2 regions of the Stutzerimonas sp. FeSN7 genome follow, and region 1 is predicted to be linked to the other one. Evidence: predicted binding sites of a transcription regulator. Region 1 holds the regulator's gene; the other holds the start of a gene.
What was found. The regulator FliA, encoded in region 1, starts transcription of late flagellar genes. The targets are predictions, from matches to a motif close to CTAAAGTTTNNNNNNNNNNNGCCGNTAA.
Positions count from the first base shown of each region.

Region 2: a site for FliA is predicted at 5,493-5,520, ahead of P5703_RS02085 (methyl-accepting chemotaxis protein). Genes of this name have one in related genera too.

Region 1 is NZ_JARPMN010000001.1:1,525,621-1,533,487, reverse strand. It holds gene P5703_RS07160 (flagellar motor protein) at 1-459, opposite strand, end outside; gene P5703_RS07155 (protein-glutamate methylesterase/protein-glutamine glutaminase) at 459-1,577, opposite strand; gene P5703_RS07150 (chemotaxis protein CheA) at 1,628-3,844, opposite strand; gene P5703_RS07145 (protein phosphatase CheZ) at 3,856-4,650, opposite strand; gene P5703_RS07140 (chemotaxis response regulator CheY) at 4,674-5,048, opposite strand; gene fliA (RNA polymerase sigma factor FliA) at 5,123-5,848, opposite strand; gene fleN (flagellar synthesis regulator FleN) at 5,866-6,693, opposite strand; gene flhF (flagellar biosynthesis GTPase FlhF) at 6,785-7,867, opposite strand, start outside.
Region 2 is NZ_JARPMN010000001.1:465,733-473,599, reverse strand. It holds gene P5703_RS02110 (efflux transporter outer membrane subunit) at 1-69, shown strand, start outside; gene P5703_RS02105 (PA4780 family RIO1-like protein kinase) at 146-1,036, opposite strand; gene ada (bifunctional DNA-binding transcriptional regulator/O6-methylguanine-DNA methyltransferase Ada) at 1,194-2,234, shown strand; gene P5703_RS02095 (hypothetical protein) at 2,286-2,528, shown strand; gene P5703_RS02090 (TatD family hydrolase) at 2,578-3,357, shown strand; gene P5703_RS02085 (methyl-accepting chemotaxis protein) at 3,367-5,397, opposite strand; gene ampE (regulatory signaling modulator protein AmpE) at 5,708-6,544, opposite strand; gene ampD (1,6-anhydro-N-acetylmuramyl-L-alanine amidase AmpD) at 6,560-7,111, opposite strand; gene nfi (deoxyribonuclease V) at 7,215-7,867, opposite strand, start outside.

The sequences.
Region 1 (7,867 bases):
CGAGTAGCCGCCCATGCTCTCGTAGACCTTGGCGGCGCGCAGGTCGCGGCCCTCCTGGGTATAGAGATCAACCTCGAGAATGCTGCGGATCACCTCCGGCTCGGCGCCGTCGACCAGCAGTTGCAGGCCTTTGCGCGCGTACGGATCGGGCTCGGTCTCGGCGACGGGCTCGAGGCCGAGCAGCCCCTCCTTGCGTGCCGTGTTGCTCCAGGTGGTCACCATGAGAATGCCGCGCGCCAGATCGATGCGCGGCGGAAAGAAGATCCAGCGGCCGATGCTCATCGCCCGCATGAACACCGCGATCGGCGTCTGCAGCAACACCGCGCCCAGCGTACCGCCCAGCACGATCAATGCTGCCGGTCCGTTGAGCAACGCCGAGATATGGCCGCCCTCGAGAAAGTTGCCCCCGACGATGGCGACGAACGCAAGCAACAGCCCGATAAGGCTGAGTACGTCCATCAGATGCAGGCCTCGGCCAGATTGCGGCCGATGTCATCCAGACCGTACACGGCGTCGCTGAGGTTGGCCTTCACCACCGCCATCGGCATGCCGTAGATCACGCAGCTGGCTTCATCCTGCGCCCACACCTGGCTGCCGCTCTGCTTGAGCAGACGCGCGCCTTCACGGCCATCGGCGCCCATGCCGGTCAGCACCACCGCCAGCACCTTGTCGTGGAACGACTTGGCCGCCGAGCCGAAGGTCACGTCGACACAGGGCTTGTAGTTCAGGCGATCATCGCCGGGCAGGATGCGCACGGCGCCGCGCCCATCGATCATCATCTGTTTGCCGCCGGGTGCCAGCAATGCGAGCCCTGGGCGCAGCACATCGCCGTCCTCGGCCTCCTTGACGCGAATACGGCAGAGCTTGTCCAGGCGATCGGCGAAGGCCTTGGTGAAAGCCGCCGGCATGTGCTGGATCAGCACGATCGGCGCGGGAAAGTTGGCCGGCAGCTGGGTCAGCACACGCTGCAGCGCCACAGGGCCACCGGTGGAAGTACCGATCGCCACCAGCTTGTAGGCCTTGCGCTTGGGCGCGGGAGAGCGGCTGGCCGCAGGCGCAGGTGTTGCCGCTGCGCTGCCCGCACGAGGCGCAGTCGAAGCGGGCAGCGCCGAAGCCGTGCCACGCGGTGAAGTCGAAGGCGTAGCAACGCTCGAAGAGCAGAAGGTGCTGTAGCGACGGTTACTGCGCGAGACGGTATGCACCTTTTCGCACAGCAGCTGCTTGACCTTGTCCGGGTTGCGCGAGATGTCCTCGAAGTTCTTCGGCAGATAGTCCACCGCGCCGGCATCCAGCGCATCGAGGGTGACCCGCGCGCCTTCGTGCGTCAGCGAGGAAAACATCAGCACCGGCGTGGGACAGCGCTGCATGATCTGCCGGACCGCGGTGATGCCGTCCATCATCGGCATCTCGTAATCCATGGTGATGACGTCCGGCTTCAGCGCCAGCACCTGATCGATCGCCTCGCGCCCGTTGGTGGCGGTGCCGACGACCTGGATATTGGGATCAGAGGAAAGGATTTCCGAGACACGCCGGCGAAAGAAACCGGAATCGTCGACGACCAGGACCTTGACTGCCATACATCACTCCTAGCGACAGCGCCGCACACAGGCGGCGCTGCCTGACCGAATCAAACCCTGCGCGCGTACCGCTTGAGCATGCTGGGCACATCGAGAATCAGAGCGATGCGGCCATCGCCGGTGATGGTCGCGCCGGACATGCCGGGCGTACCCTGCAGCATCTTGCCCAGTGGCTTGATAACCACCTCTTCCTGGCCGACCAGCTGATCGACGACGAAGCCGATGCTCTGGTTGCCGACGCTGAGAATCACCACGTGACCTTCGCGCTGCTCTTCCTGAGCGGCGTCATGGACCAGCCAGCGCTTGAGGTAGAACAACGGCAGCGCCTTGTCGCGCACGATCACCACTTCCTGACCGTCGACGACGTTGGTACGCGACAGGTCCAGGTGGAAGATCTCGTTGACGTTGACCAGCGGGAAGGCGAACGCCTGGTTGCCAAGCATCACCATCAGCGTCGGCATGATTGCCAGGGTCAGCGGCACCTTGATCACCACCTTCGAGCCCTGGCCCTTGGTGGAGAACACGTTGACCGTACCGTTGAGCTGGGAAATCTTGGTCTTGACCACGTCCATGCCGACGCCGCGGCCGGACACGTCGGAAATCTCGGTCTTGGTCGAAAAGCCCGGCGCGAAGATCAGGTTGTAGCACTCCAGATCGCTCAGGCGGTCTGCGGCATCCTTCTCCAGCATGCCCTTTTCCACAGCCTTGGCACGCAGGATGTTGGCATCCATACCCTTGCCGTCATCACTGATGACCAGCAGGATATGGTCGCCTTCCTGCTCGGCGGACAGCACCACTCGACCGGTACGCGGCTTGCCGGCGGCCTCGCGCTCCTCCGGCATCTCGATACCGTGGTCGACGGCGTTGCGCACCAGGTGCACCAGCGGATCGGCCAGGGCCTCGACCAGGTTCTTGTCCAGGTCGGTTTCCTCGCCCACCAGCTCCAGGTTGATCTCTTTCTTCAGGCTGCGCGCCAGATCGCGAACCAGTCGCGGGAAGCGACCGAAGACTTTCTTGATCGGCTGCATGCGGGTCTTCATCACCGCGCTCTGCAGGTCGGCGGTGACCACGTCGAGGTTGGAAACGGCCTTGGCCATCGCCTCGTCGCCGCTATTGGAACCCAGGCGCACCAGGCGGTTACGGACCAGCACCAGTTCGCCGACCATGTTCATGATCTCGTCGAGGCGCGCGGTATCGACACGCACGGTAGTCTCGACTTCGGCCGGAGCCTTGTCCGCCGCGGCCGGTGCCGGAGCGGCCGCCTTGCTCGCTGCCGCGGCCGGCTTGGCTGGCGCAGCGGCACGTGCGGGCTCCGCCTTGGGTGCCGCCTTTGCCGGGGCTGCCGCAACGGGCTCGGCCGGGGACGCATCGGCGACCGCCGGCTCGAACTTGCCCTTGCCGTGCAGCTGATCGAGCAGCGCTTCGAACTCGTCGTCGGTTATTTCGTCGCCGGACGCCGCGGGCGCACTGTCCTTGGCGGACTCGGCGCCGGCCGCTTCGGCCGACGAGCCGACTGGCTCGAACTTGCCCTTGCCGTGCAGCTGGTCGAGAAGCGCTTCGAATTCCTCATCGGTGATTTCATCACCGGTCTTTGCAGCGGCTGCATCCGGCGCAACAGGTACCGCAGGCGCTGCGGCGCTGGCCGGTGCCGAGAACTGGCCCTTGCCATGCAACTGATCGAGCAGCGACTCGAATTCGTCGTCGGTGATCTCGTCGGTAACGGGGCCGTGTTCGGCCTCGCTCGCAGCCGTCTCGCTCGCAGCCGGCTGGATCGCGTCGAGCAACTGCTCGAACTCGCTATCGGCGCCAGCGGGCTCGGCCTCAGGCTCGGCGACCACCTGCGGGGCAGCCGGAACGACTGGCGCCGCATCGGCGGAAGCGGGCTCGGCGAGGCGCGCAAGCGCAGCCAGCAGCTCGGGTGAGGCTGGCGTCGGTTCGACGCGTTCGCGGACCTGACTGAACATTTCGTTCACGGCGTCCAGCGCCTGCAGAACGACATCCATCAGTTCGGAATCGACGCGACGCTCACCCTTGCGCAGGATGTCGAAGACGTTTTCGGCGATATGGCAGCACTCCACCAGCTCATGAAGCTGAAGGAAGCCTGCACCGCCCTTGACCGTGTGGAACCCGCGAAAAATCGCATTGAGCAACGCCATGTCATCGGGGCTGCTTTCCAGCTCCACGAGTTGCTCGGACAATAGTTCGAGAATCTCGCCGGCCTCTACCAGGAAGTCCTGGAGGATTTCTTCATCGGCGTCGAAGCTCATATTCACTTCCCCTAAAAGCCCAGGCTTGAAAGCAGATCATCGACATCGTCCTGGCCGGAAACGACGTCTTCACGCATATCGGCATGCATCTGCGGACCTTCACCGTTGGAAGGCATTTTTTCTTGTTTTTTCTTCTCTTGCTCGGCGCGCATGGCATCGCGGTCGTGCTGGATGCCGGCAACGCGGTCCACCTGCCCCGCCATGAGGACGAGATTGAGCAGGTTGCTTTCAAGCTCGGTGATCAGTCGGGTCACCCGCTTGATCACCTGGCCGGTTAGATCCTGGAAGTCCTGGGCCAGCATGATCTCGCTGAGATTCTGCGAAAGCTGGCTGCCATCGTTCATGCTGCGCTGCAGGTACTGGTCGATGCGCTTGACCAGATCGCGGAACTGCTCGGCATTCATGTCACGGCGCATGAAGCGCTGCCAATCGGCCGTCAGGCTCTGGGCCTCGTAGCTGACATAGTTCACCAGCGGGGCCGATTCCTCGACCAGGTCCATGGTGCGATTGGCGGCTTTCTCGGTCATTTCCACCACGTAGGACAGACGGTCGGTGGCATCGGTGATCGGTGACGGGTCGCCGCCCGTGGCGCAGGTATCCATCTCAAGCTTGACGATGGCGTTGTGCAGCTCGCGCGTGAGCTTGCCCACTTCCTGATAGAGCCCGTTGTTGCGCACCTGATTGAGCTCGTTGAACATCTGCGTCGCTTCATCGAAGCGGCCTTGCTGCAGGCTTTCAATCAGGCGGGGTGCGTTGGCCTTCAGAGTCGCTTCGAACTCTGCCAGGCTTTGGTCTGCTTGCGTCATAGTGCCCTCGCGGCGTTACTGCTTCAGCCGTTGACGCGCTCGAAGATCTTCTCGATCTTTTCCTTGAGCACCTGGGCGGTGAAGGGTTTGACCACATAGCCATTGACCCCGGCCTGGGCCGCTTCGATGATCTGATCGCGCTTCGCCTCGGCGGTCACCATCAGTACCGGCAGATGCTTGAGGCGCTCGTCCGCGCGCACTGTGCGCAGCAGATCGATACCGCTCATGCCCGGCATGTTCCAGTCGGTGACCAGGAAATCGAAGCTGCCGCTTTTCAGCATCGGCAGTGCGGTGGTGCCGTCGTCCGCCTCGGCGGTGTTGGTGAACCCCAGATCACGCAAGAGGTTCTTGATGATTCGTCTCATCGTCGAGAAGTCATCGACGATGAGGATTTTCATGTTCTTGTCCAAGTCGACCTCCGTAAGTCCCAAAATGCCTCAGCAAACCGAGCACGTCATACCGCAAACAATTGTCAATTGGCGCGCCATTCGCCGAGGCGTGCACGCAAGCGCGCAGCACACTGGCTATGCAACTGGCTCACACGCGACTCGCTGACTCCCAGCACCTGACCAATTTCCTTCAAGTTCAACTCTTCGTCGTAATACAGCGACAGCACCAGCTTCTCGCGTTCGGGCAGATTGCCGATGGCATCGGCCAGCGCCTGCTGGAAACGCTCGTCCTCCAGATCGCGAAACGGTTCCGGATGGGTGCTGCTCGCGTCTTCCTGCAGTTCGCCGTGCTCGCCTTCCTGCAGCAGATCGTCAAAGCTGAAGAGGCGGCTGCCCAGCGTGTCGCCGAGAATGGCGTAATACTCGTCGAGGCTAAGCTTAAGTTCGGCCGCAACCTCGTGATCTTTAGCGTCACGCCCGGTTTTCGCCTCGATGGCGCGGATCGCCTCGCTGACCATGCGCGAGTTGCGGTGCACCGAGCGCGGCGCCCAGTCCCCCTTGCGAACTTCGTCGAGCATGGTGCCGCGGATGCGGATACCGGCGTAGGTTTCGAAACTGGCACCTTTGCCGGCGTCGTATTTCTTCGCTGCTTCCAGCAGTCCGATCATTCCAGCCTGGATCAGATCGTCCACCTGCACACTGGCAGGCAGGCGCGCCAACAGGTGGTAAGCGATTCGCTTGACCAACGGGGCGTACTGATCGATCAGGCGGTACTGCGCATCCTTTGCCTGAGCCTTGCTGTAATACATAGCGGATCCGGCACCTGTCATTCGTGGCTGGGTGAAGCGGGGCTGATGAGGCGCTCTACGAAGAATTCGAGATGGCCCCGCGGTGTCGCCGGCAGCGGCCAGGTATCGACCTTCTGCGCGATCGCCTTGAAGGCTAGTGCACATTTCGAGCGCGGATACGCTTCATAGACCGCACGCTGTTTCTGTACCGCCTTGCGCACGGCCTCGTCGTAAGGCACGGCGCCGACGTACTGCAATGCGACATCGAGAAACCGTTCGGTAACCTTGGTCAGTTTGGCGAACAGGTTGCGACCTTCTTGCGGCGCATGGGCCATGTTGGCCAGCACGCGGAAGCGGCTGATGCCGTAGTCACGATTGAGCAGCTTGATCAGCGCATAGGCGTCAGTGATCGATGTCGGCTCGTCGGTGACCACCAGCAGCACCTCCTGCGCGGCGCGCACGAAGCTGACCACCGAGTCGCCGATACCGGCCGCGGTGTCGATGATCAGCACGTCGATCTCGTCGCCCATCTCGCTGAATGCCTGGATCAGCCCTGCGTGCTGCAGGGACGACAGTTGCACCATGCTCTGGGTACCGGACGCTGCCGGCACGATGCGAATGCCACCTGGTCCCTGGATGAGCACGTCACGCAGATCGCACTCGCCGGCGATTACATCGGCCAGGGTGCGCTTGCTGGTCAGACCCAGCAGCACGTCGACGTTGGCCAAGCCGAGGTCGGCGTCGAGCAGCACCACGCGCCGACCGAGATCGGCCAGGGCCAGCGCCAGATTGACCGACACGTTGGTCTTGCCGACGCCACCCTTGCCGCCGGTCACCGCAATCACCTGTACGGGATGCATACCCATGTTCACACGCCTATACCTTGCTGGGGCCTTTCGGCCGGCGATGCGCACGCAGGGCACGCATCTGATTCATTCTGGTACCGCTGTCGCCACATCATCCAGCCCGCCGTGACGAACCGTTGTACAACCCGGCGAACATATCGGCCATGGTTTCCTCGCTCGGTTCCTCGCCGGATTGCAAACTCACCGCACGGCTCACCAGCTGATGGCTACGCGGCAGATGCAGGTCGTCCGGAATGCGCGGGCCGTCCGCGAGGTAGGCTATCGGCAAGTGCTGGCTGATTGTGAGCCCGAGCACATCACCGAGGCTGCCCGCCTCATCCAACTTGGTCAGAATACAGCCAGCCAGGCCGCAACGACGATAGTTGTGCCATGCCGCCTTGAGCACCTGGCTCTGGCTGGTTGCCGCCAGCACCAGGTAATTCTTCGATTTGACACCCTTGTCCGAAAGCGCCTGCAGCTGCATGCGCAGCGTCGGATCGCTGGCGGGCAGGCCGGCAGTGTCGATCAGGATCACCCGCTTGCGCGCCAGCGAAGCCAGCGACTTGCTCAGGGGCTCGCTCGGATCGAGTTGCAGCACCGGTACGTCGAGGATGCGGCCAAGCGTCTTGAGCTGCTCCTGGGCGCCGATGCGGTAGTTGTCCATGCTCGCCAGAGCGATGCTCTGCGCGCCGTACTTCAGCACATAGCGAGCGGCAAGCTTGGCCAGCGTGGTGGTCTTGCCAACGCCCGCGGGCCCGACCAGGGCAATCACCCCGCCCTCTTCCAGCGGCTCGTTCTTGCTGACCTTGATGGCCTGCGCCAGATGCGCCAGAACCATCCGCCAGGCCTGACGCGCATCAGTGATGGCGGCGACCTTGTCCAGCAGGCTGCGCGACAGTTCCGCCGGCAGACCCAGACGCTGCAGGCGACGCCACAGGCCTGCCTGCTGCGGGCGGCGGCTCTGCTCCTGGCCCCAGGCGATCGAACCGAGCTGCACTTCGATCAGCTCGCGCAGCCCGTGCAGTTCCGAATACATCGCCTCGATCGCGCGGGCGTCCACCGCAGCGGCCGGCTCGGCCACCGCGGCAGGTTGCGGCTTGCTCGCCGCAGCGGCTGGCTTCTCGTCAACCAGTTGACGATCCTGCATCTTCGCGCGGGGTGCGGCACTCAGCTCGGCATGGGCACTGGCCAGGCG
Region 2 (7,867 bases), 1.1 Mb from region 1:
GTGGCACTGGGTGGTGGCTGGAACGCCGCGGATGGTGCGGCGGTCTCTAAGGATCAGTCAGCGCCCTGAGGGGTCGGTTGGTGACAATGCAAGCCGGCTGGCGCATGGGCTACTCGGCAGCGGGCGGGCCGAGTAGCCAAAACCATCACCCCTTCATCCAGGGCGGCTCGGGCGCCTCGTCCGGCTCGCCGTCTTCTGCGCCCCGCATGGCCTCCCGCCGTGCCTGTTCGGCCAGCGTTGCCTTGATCTCCCGCATCACCGCATCGATATCCGCCGCATCCTCCGGCTCGGCGAACTCGCCGGTCAGCTCGGTCTCAGGGGTCAGCTTGCCCTGCTGATAGAGCGCCCACATCTCCTTGGCATAGCGGGTGAACCTGAGCTCCGGGGCGAAGCGGCCGAAATAGGCCGACATGTTGCCGACATCCCGCTCAAGCATCTCGAATGCATGGTTGTTGCCCGCCGCGTCCACGGCCTGCGGCAGGTCGATGATGACCGGGCCGTGCTCGTCGAGCAGCACGTTGAACTCCGACAGGTCGCCGTGCACCAGCCCGGCGCAGAGCATCTTCACCACTTCATGGATCATGAAGGCGTGGAATTCGCGGGCATCGTCCGGATGCAGGTCGACATCATTGAGGCGCGGCGCGGCATCGCCATCCTCGCCGGCGATCATTTCCATCAGCAGCACGCCGTCGAGAAAGTCGTAGGGCTTGGGCACCCGCACGCCGGCGTCAGCCAGGCGGAACAGGGCCGCCACCTCGGCGTTCTGCCAGTTCTCTTCCTTCTCCTTGCGCCCGTGCTTGGAGCCCTTGGCCATGGCGCGCGCGTCGCGACTGCTGCGCACCTTGCGCCCCTCCTGGTATTTCACGGCCTGGCGGAAACTGCGCTTGTTGGCTTCCTTGTAGACCTTGGCGCAACGCAGCTCATCGCCGCAGCGCACCACATACACCGCTGCTTCCTTGCCGCTCATCAGCGGCCGCAGCACCTCGTCGATCAGGCCATCCTCGATCAGCGGTTCGAGTCGTTTAGGCGTTTTCATCAGCGGCTTGCAGGTCCTTCGGTCAGGGGCGGTGTTGCAGGTTACGGCAATCACAAACCGGCTTCCATGCCTGCCATCGAGTTTGAAAGCGCGCTTTGGATTGGCGCACAGCACGTTCAGCGCCGACAATCGAGCCATCATTCCCTGGAGCACCGTCATGCTCGATGAAGACCGTTGCTGGCAGGCGCTGTGCGAGCGCGATGCCGCCTTCGATGGGCGTTTCGTCTTCGCCGTGCGCTCGACCGGCATCTTCTGCCGGCCCAGCTGCCCGGCCCGCCGACCCGCCCGCGAGCGGGTGGCCTTTTTTGGCGATGGCGAAGCGGCCTGCGCCGCCGGCTTTCGTCCCTGCCGACGCTGCTCACCGATGGGGCCAAGCCCGAGCGAGCAATTGGACGCGCTGGTCGTCGCCGCCTGTCGCCTGCTCGACGAAGCCACCGCGCCCATGACACTGCCACAGCTGGCTGCACGGATCGGCCTGTCGCCGACGCATCTGGCCCGCGCCTTCAAGGCGCGCACCGGTCTGACGCCCCATGCCTGGGCGGCCGCGCGCCGGCGTGAACGCCTCGATGCCCAACTGCCCGAGGCCGGTTCGGTACTGGATGCCGCCCTTGCCGTCGGTTACTCCGGCACCCGTGCGCCCTATGCCGAGGCACGGGCGCTGACCCCGGCGCAACGGCGTCGCAAGGGCGCCGGCGAAACCCTGCGCTATGCCCTGGCGCCCTGCCCGCTCGGCCTGCTGCTGCTTGCCGCCAGCGACAAGGGCATCTGTGCCCTGCTGTTCGGCGATGACGAAGCCGCGCTGGAACAGGAGCTGCGCTCGCGCTTCGCCGCCGCCGACCTGCACCGCGATCAGGCCGGGCTGGGCGACTGGCTGCAGGCGATCGTCAGCCAGCTGGAAGAACCGCAGCGCGCCACCCAGCTGCCGCTCGACCTGCGCGGCACAGCCTTTCAGCAGCGCGTCTGGCAGGCGCTGCAGCAGATTCCCGCCGGCGAGACACGCCGCTACAGCGAGCTGGCGGCAACCCTCGGCAGCCACGCGCGGGCGGTGGCGCGTGCCTGCGCCAGCAACCCGATCGGCCTGCTGGTACCCTGCCACCGCGTGGTCGGCAGCCAGAACGCGCTGACCGGCTACCGCTGGGGCCTGGCGCGCAAGGCCAGGCTGCTCGATCGGGAAGGGCAAGGCGAGCCGGGAGCCTGAGCGAGTTTCAGCGGTCGGATATTGCAGTGCCGCCCACCGCAGGAAGCCGTCATGACCGAACTGAAGCGTTACCGCATCCACTACCGCATCAATGGCGAGCCCGCTTCGCTGCTGATCAGCTCGTTCGAGATGCCCGGTCTCGAACAGGCCGAGCTGGAGATCCTGCTGCATCATGTCCGCGAGCCGCGTGCCGCGGTCGACGCACCCTGGGTGAACCCGGTGCACCCCAGCGAAGCCAGCCGCTTGAGCGAACTGGGCGTGAGCGATATCCAGATCGAAGAGGAAAGCCGCTGAAGTCCCGGTAGCATTGCCCACCCGCCCTCGCAGACCGCATGGAGCCCTCGTGCAGCTGATCGACACTCATACCCACCTCGACTTCGAGATGTTCGACGATGACCGGGCGCAGGTAATCGCCCGCGCCCGGAACGCCGGTGTCGAACGCATCGTGGTGCTCGGGGTGCATGCCGCCAACTGGCAGCGGGTCTGGCAGCTGGCCTGTGACGAACCTTCGGTGCATGCGGCGCTGGGCCTGCATCCGGTGTTTCTCGAGGAGCACCAGGACGCCCACGTGCAGCAGCTGCGCGACTGGCTGGAGCGTCTGCGCGGCGAGCCTAAGCTCTGCGCCGTCGGCGAGATCGGCCTGGATTACTACATCGACAACCCGGACATCGAGCGCCAGCAACGGTTGCTCGAGGCGCAGCTGGCGCTGGCGGCCGATTTCTCCCTGCCGGTGCTGCTGCACGTGCGCCGCGCCCATGCGCCGATGATCGCCACGCTCAAGCGTTACAAGCTCGAGCGTAGCGGCGTCATCCACGCCTTCAGCGGCAGCTGGGAGGAAGCGCGCGAGTATCTGCGCCTCGGATTCAGGCTCGGTCTCGGCGGCGCCGGCACCTGGCCCCAGGCGCAGCGGATGCATCGAGTACTGCGGCAATTGCCGTTGGAGGCCATCGTGCTGGAAACCGACGCGCCGGACATTCCACCCGCCGGCCATGCCGGCGAACGCAACAGCCCCGAGCTGCTGCCGGAAATCTGCCGACGCCTGGCCGACCTCAAGGGCATCGACGCGCACGCGCTGGCGGCGGCCAGCTATCGCAACAGCTGCGAACTGTTCGGCTGGCGCTGAGCCGCCCCGTCAGACGCGGAAGGCGGCGATCAGCTGCTGCAGGTGCCCGACCAGCTGGGTCAGCTCCCGACTCGCCTGCTCGGTGTGGCCGGCGCCCTCGGCGGTGCGCTGGCCGGCCTCGTTGATGGCGACGATGTTGCGATCGATATCGTGAGCCACCGCCGTCTGCTGCTCCGCGGCTGCGGCGATCTGCTGGTTCTGATCGACGATCAGGCCGACCGCATCGAGGATGTGCTCCAGCGCCTGCTCCACCTGCGCCGACTGGCCGACGGTGTCTTCGGCCAGCGCATGGCTGGCATGCATGGTCTTGACCGCCGCGCCGACGCCGTTCTGCAGGCGCGCGATCATCTGCTCGATTTCCGCCGTGGATTTCTGCGTGCGCTGTGCCAGTCCGCGCACCTCGTCGGCCACGACCGCGAAACCGCGTCCCTGCTCGCCGGCGCGGGCCGCCTCGATGGCCGCGTTGAGGGCCAGCAGGTTGGTCTGTTCGGCGATGGTCTTGATCACGTCCAGCACCTGGCTGATCGCCTGGCTGTCACCGGCGAGCTGGTTGATCACGGTGACCGACTGCTCGATCTCGCTGGCCAGGCGCTGAATCCCGCCCACCTGCGCGACCACCAGGGCACGGCCGTTGACGGTTTCTTCGTTGACGCTCTGAGCGCTGCCCACCGCGGCTTCGGCGCTGGTGGCGACCGCCTGGGCGGTGGCCGACATCTCGTTCATGGCAGTGGCCACCTGCTCGATCTGGCCGCGTTGCTCGGACACCGTCTGGTTGCTTTCGCCGGAAACGCTCTCCACCCGTCCGGCCTGGCGCTCCACCTCGGCGACGGTCTGGCCGACCCGCTCGATCAGTTCGCGAACCTGCGCCACGGTGGTGTTGAACACCTGGCCCAGCTCGCCCAGCTCGTCGCGGCTGCGGACCTGGAAACGCACGGTCAGATCGCCATCGGCAACCTTGCCCATGATTTCCCCCAGGCTACGCAGCGATGCCCGCGTCGAGGCGTAGAACCCCGCATAGAGATAGGCCACCAGGCAGAGCACCACGGCCAGCGCGGAAAGCAGCAGGGTCATCAGCAGGCGCTTCTGCTCCAGCCGCTCGCCGAGTTCCACGGCAAGAAAGTCGAGGACGCCATCGTTCAGCTCGTAGGTCTTGGCCATCTGCGCGCTGATGCGCTCGTAGAACTGTTCCCAGGGACGATCCAGCGCATCGGCCATGATCACCTCGTCCTGCAGGATGTCGCTGCTCACCTGCAGCGACTCGCGGCTGGCGCTCGCCAGCGCATCCAGACGCCGCCGCGCGGCCTCGCTGGCCGCCAGCGCGTCCTGCAACTGCGCGGCGTACTGCACCTGCAGCTTCTCCAGCTCCAGCACGAGGTTGTCCAGCGTGTTGCTGGCATCAGAGTTCAGGTACCCCTGGCCAAAGGTGTAGGAGCCTACCGCGCGTCCCTGGCCGAGCGAGGCGCTGATGGCCGGCGTGACGGACGTCAGCAGTTCGGCCAGCAGCCGAACCTCGCGCTCGAGGTCTTGGCTGAGCCCGGATTGCCCGGCCACGAGTTTGATCATCACCTGCGACTGACCCAGCAGCGTCTCGGCCATCGCCGCCTTGGACTGCAGCGACTGCTCGGCCTGAGCCGCCCGCAGGCCGGCCACCAGCTCGTCGCGCCGGGCATTGAATTCCGCCACCTGCTCGGGCGCATCGCTGACCGGGGCGAGGGCCTGCAATTGCGCCGACAGCTCGGCCTCGATACGGCTCAGGCGGGTGCCCAGAGCCTCGACGTTGCCGGTCTGGCCGATGATCGACTCGATGCGCACCAGGTCCTTCCAGTCCTCCATGCTGCGCCGTACCTGCAGGGTCGAACCGAGCAGTTCCAGACTCTGCAGCTCCGTTCGCGTGCCGACGAAGGCCCGGTACGACTCGCGCACCAGGTAGTAATTGCTCAGCAGCATGGGAACGAAGAACAGGACGCTGACCAGACTGAACTTCATGCCGAAGCTCAGGCGGTTCATGAACGCGATCGCGGGATACAACAGGCTATTCACACGACGTCTCCCAAATCTTATTGGTATGGGCTTGCACGCAATTGCAGCGCGCAGCAGGGCTCGTCAGAGAGTGGCATCTGCCCGGGTTATACGGGATATCGGTAGCGGAATTTGTAACTTAAGGTAATGGCTAACTGATGGCTCGCCAACGACCAGCGGTCGCCCGAGCTGCGAAGCGTCTAGCCTGAGCTCTGCAGCGTTGCGAGCCGGTTTGCGCCATACAGCGGCCGTATGGCGGCGTATTCAGAAATGCGTCAGTCAACGCCAAGCGAGGGGCCTGTGCCCGCTGTGCGGGCCAGGTTTACGCAAACTAGGCCAGCAGCGTCAGCACCGCGATCACCGCGTACCACAGCACGCGGGTGCGTACCAGCAACGCCGCCAGGCCGTCGAGGCGAGCGATGCCGGCTTCGCCGTCGATCGCAGCGGGCAGGTCGGCGGCAAGGGGCCCGGCGTCGGCCAGCAGGCGCCGGGCCGACACGTCCCAGCTCAGCAGCTCGTGCAGCAGCGCGCGGTTGACCGCGACGAAATTGCCGACCAGGGCGAAGCTCCCCAGCAGCAGACGCACCGGCAGCCAGTCGAACGCATGTCGCAACTGCTCGGCGCGTTCGCGCAGCCCGTCTTGCTGGGCGTGCTCGACGCACAACGCCAGCAGCCGATAAGCCAGAGCCGCCATCGGTCCGAGCAGCAGATACCAGAAGATCACGGCAAAGAAGCCTTCGTAGCTCTTCCACAACAGTCGCGTCTGCACCGCGTGCATCAGGCTGGCCGGGTCATTCTCGCGCAGGCCGGCATCGCGCTCGGCAGCCAGTGCCGCGGCTTCTTCGTCGCCGCGCCGCCAGGCATCACGGAAGGCGCCGAGCTCGGCCTTGGCGTGACCGCGCCCGAGGCTGTAGAGCAGTACCAGCAAGTGCACCGGCAGGGCCAGCCAGCCATAGGCCAGCGGCTCCAGGACCTCTAGCAGCAAACCGAGCAGCACCACCGGCAACACGACCAACAGCAGCAGCGTCAGCCAGGGCGCATCCCGCAGGCGCGGATTGGCTTCGGCCTGACGCAGCCTGGTCAGCCAGGGGCCGTCGTGCTGCAGGCGTGGTCGCCAGTCGGAGAACTTGTCCACCAGCAGCACGAGCAGGATCACCAGAAAACTCATCGTCCCTTCCTTTCGTCAGCAGGTAATGGAGGCCGCCCGCAGGCGCAGCCAGTCGAAGGCCGGCCCCGGATCGGTCTTGCGTCCCGGCGCGATGTCGCTGTGGCCGCATACACGCTCGGGCGTGATCGCCGGATATGCACACTGCAGCAGCCGGCAAAGCTCGATCAGCGCCTGGTACTGCGCCTCGCTGAACGGCTCGTGGTCGGTGCCTTCCAGCTCGATACCGATGGAAAAGTCGTTGCAGCCCTCGCGGCCGTCGAAGCAGGACACACCGGCATGCCAGGCCCGATCCAGACAGGAGACGAACTGGGTGATGGCGCCATCACGCTCGATGAGAAAATGTGCGGAGACCTGCAGCCCGGCGATCTCTTCGAAGAAAGGATGCTCGTCGCACTGCAGGCAGTTCTGAAAGAACTGCTGAACCCTGCCGGTACCGAACTGGCCTGGCGGCAGGCTGATGTTGTGGATCACCAGCAAGGAAATCTCGCCGGCCGGGCGCTGATTGAAGTTCGGCGAGGGGCAGTGGCGCACGCCATGGCACCAGCCGGTGGCGGAATCCAGGTGCATCGTGGGAAGGCCCATGCTGAAGGCAGGCGAGCAGGCTAGCGCCTGCATGATACCCGCTGCAAGCGCAGCGTCCGGCGCCAGTATGGCCTGATGTGTCCCGCTCTTACCTGAGCGCGGCCAGCCGCCGACTGGCTGCCTTCTCCTCGCGCCGCGAGGCGAGCCGGTCGGCCAGGCGCGTCGGTTCCGGCAGGCGGTAGCGGGTCACGTAGCGCATGACCAGCTCCAGCGCCGTGGCGATGCTGACCCGGTTGCCCGGCGAGATGATCAACGGCCGCACCTTGTCCTTGCTACGCAGCACACAGCCGATCACCTCGCCGGTCTTCTTGTCGCGCAGCGCCACCCGGGCACCGCGCTGCAGGTCAAGTTCGTCATGCTCGCCGGTGAGTAGCTTCTTCGCCACGCCAATGGTGGGCAGGCCGGTCACCACGCCCAGATGCGCAGCGATGCCCAGGCGCCGCGGGTGGGCGATGCCGTGGCCGTCGGAGAATATCAGGTCAGGAATTGCCGGCAGTTCCGCCAGCGCCTGCAGCACGGCCGGCAGCTCGCGAAACGATAACAGGCCGGGCACGTACGGCATGTTGGTGGGGATTCGCGCCAGGCTGCTGCCCACCAGTTCCAGGGTATCGGCATCCAGCAGCACCGCTGCCGCCCGGGTGACGGTGCCGCCGTCCTCGAAGCCGACATCCACCCCGGCGATCAGGCGCAGCGCTGGGAAATCGTCCTGCAGCCGCACCTGCGCAGCCAGCGTCAGCTGCA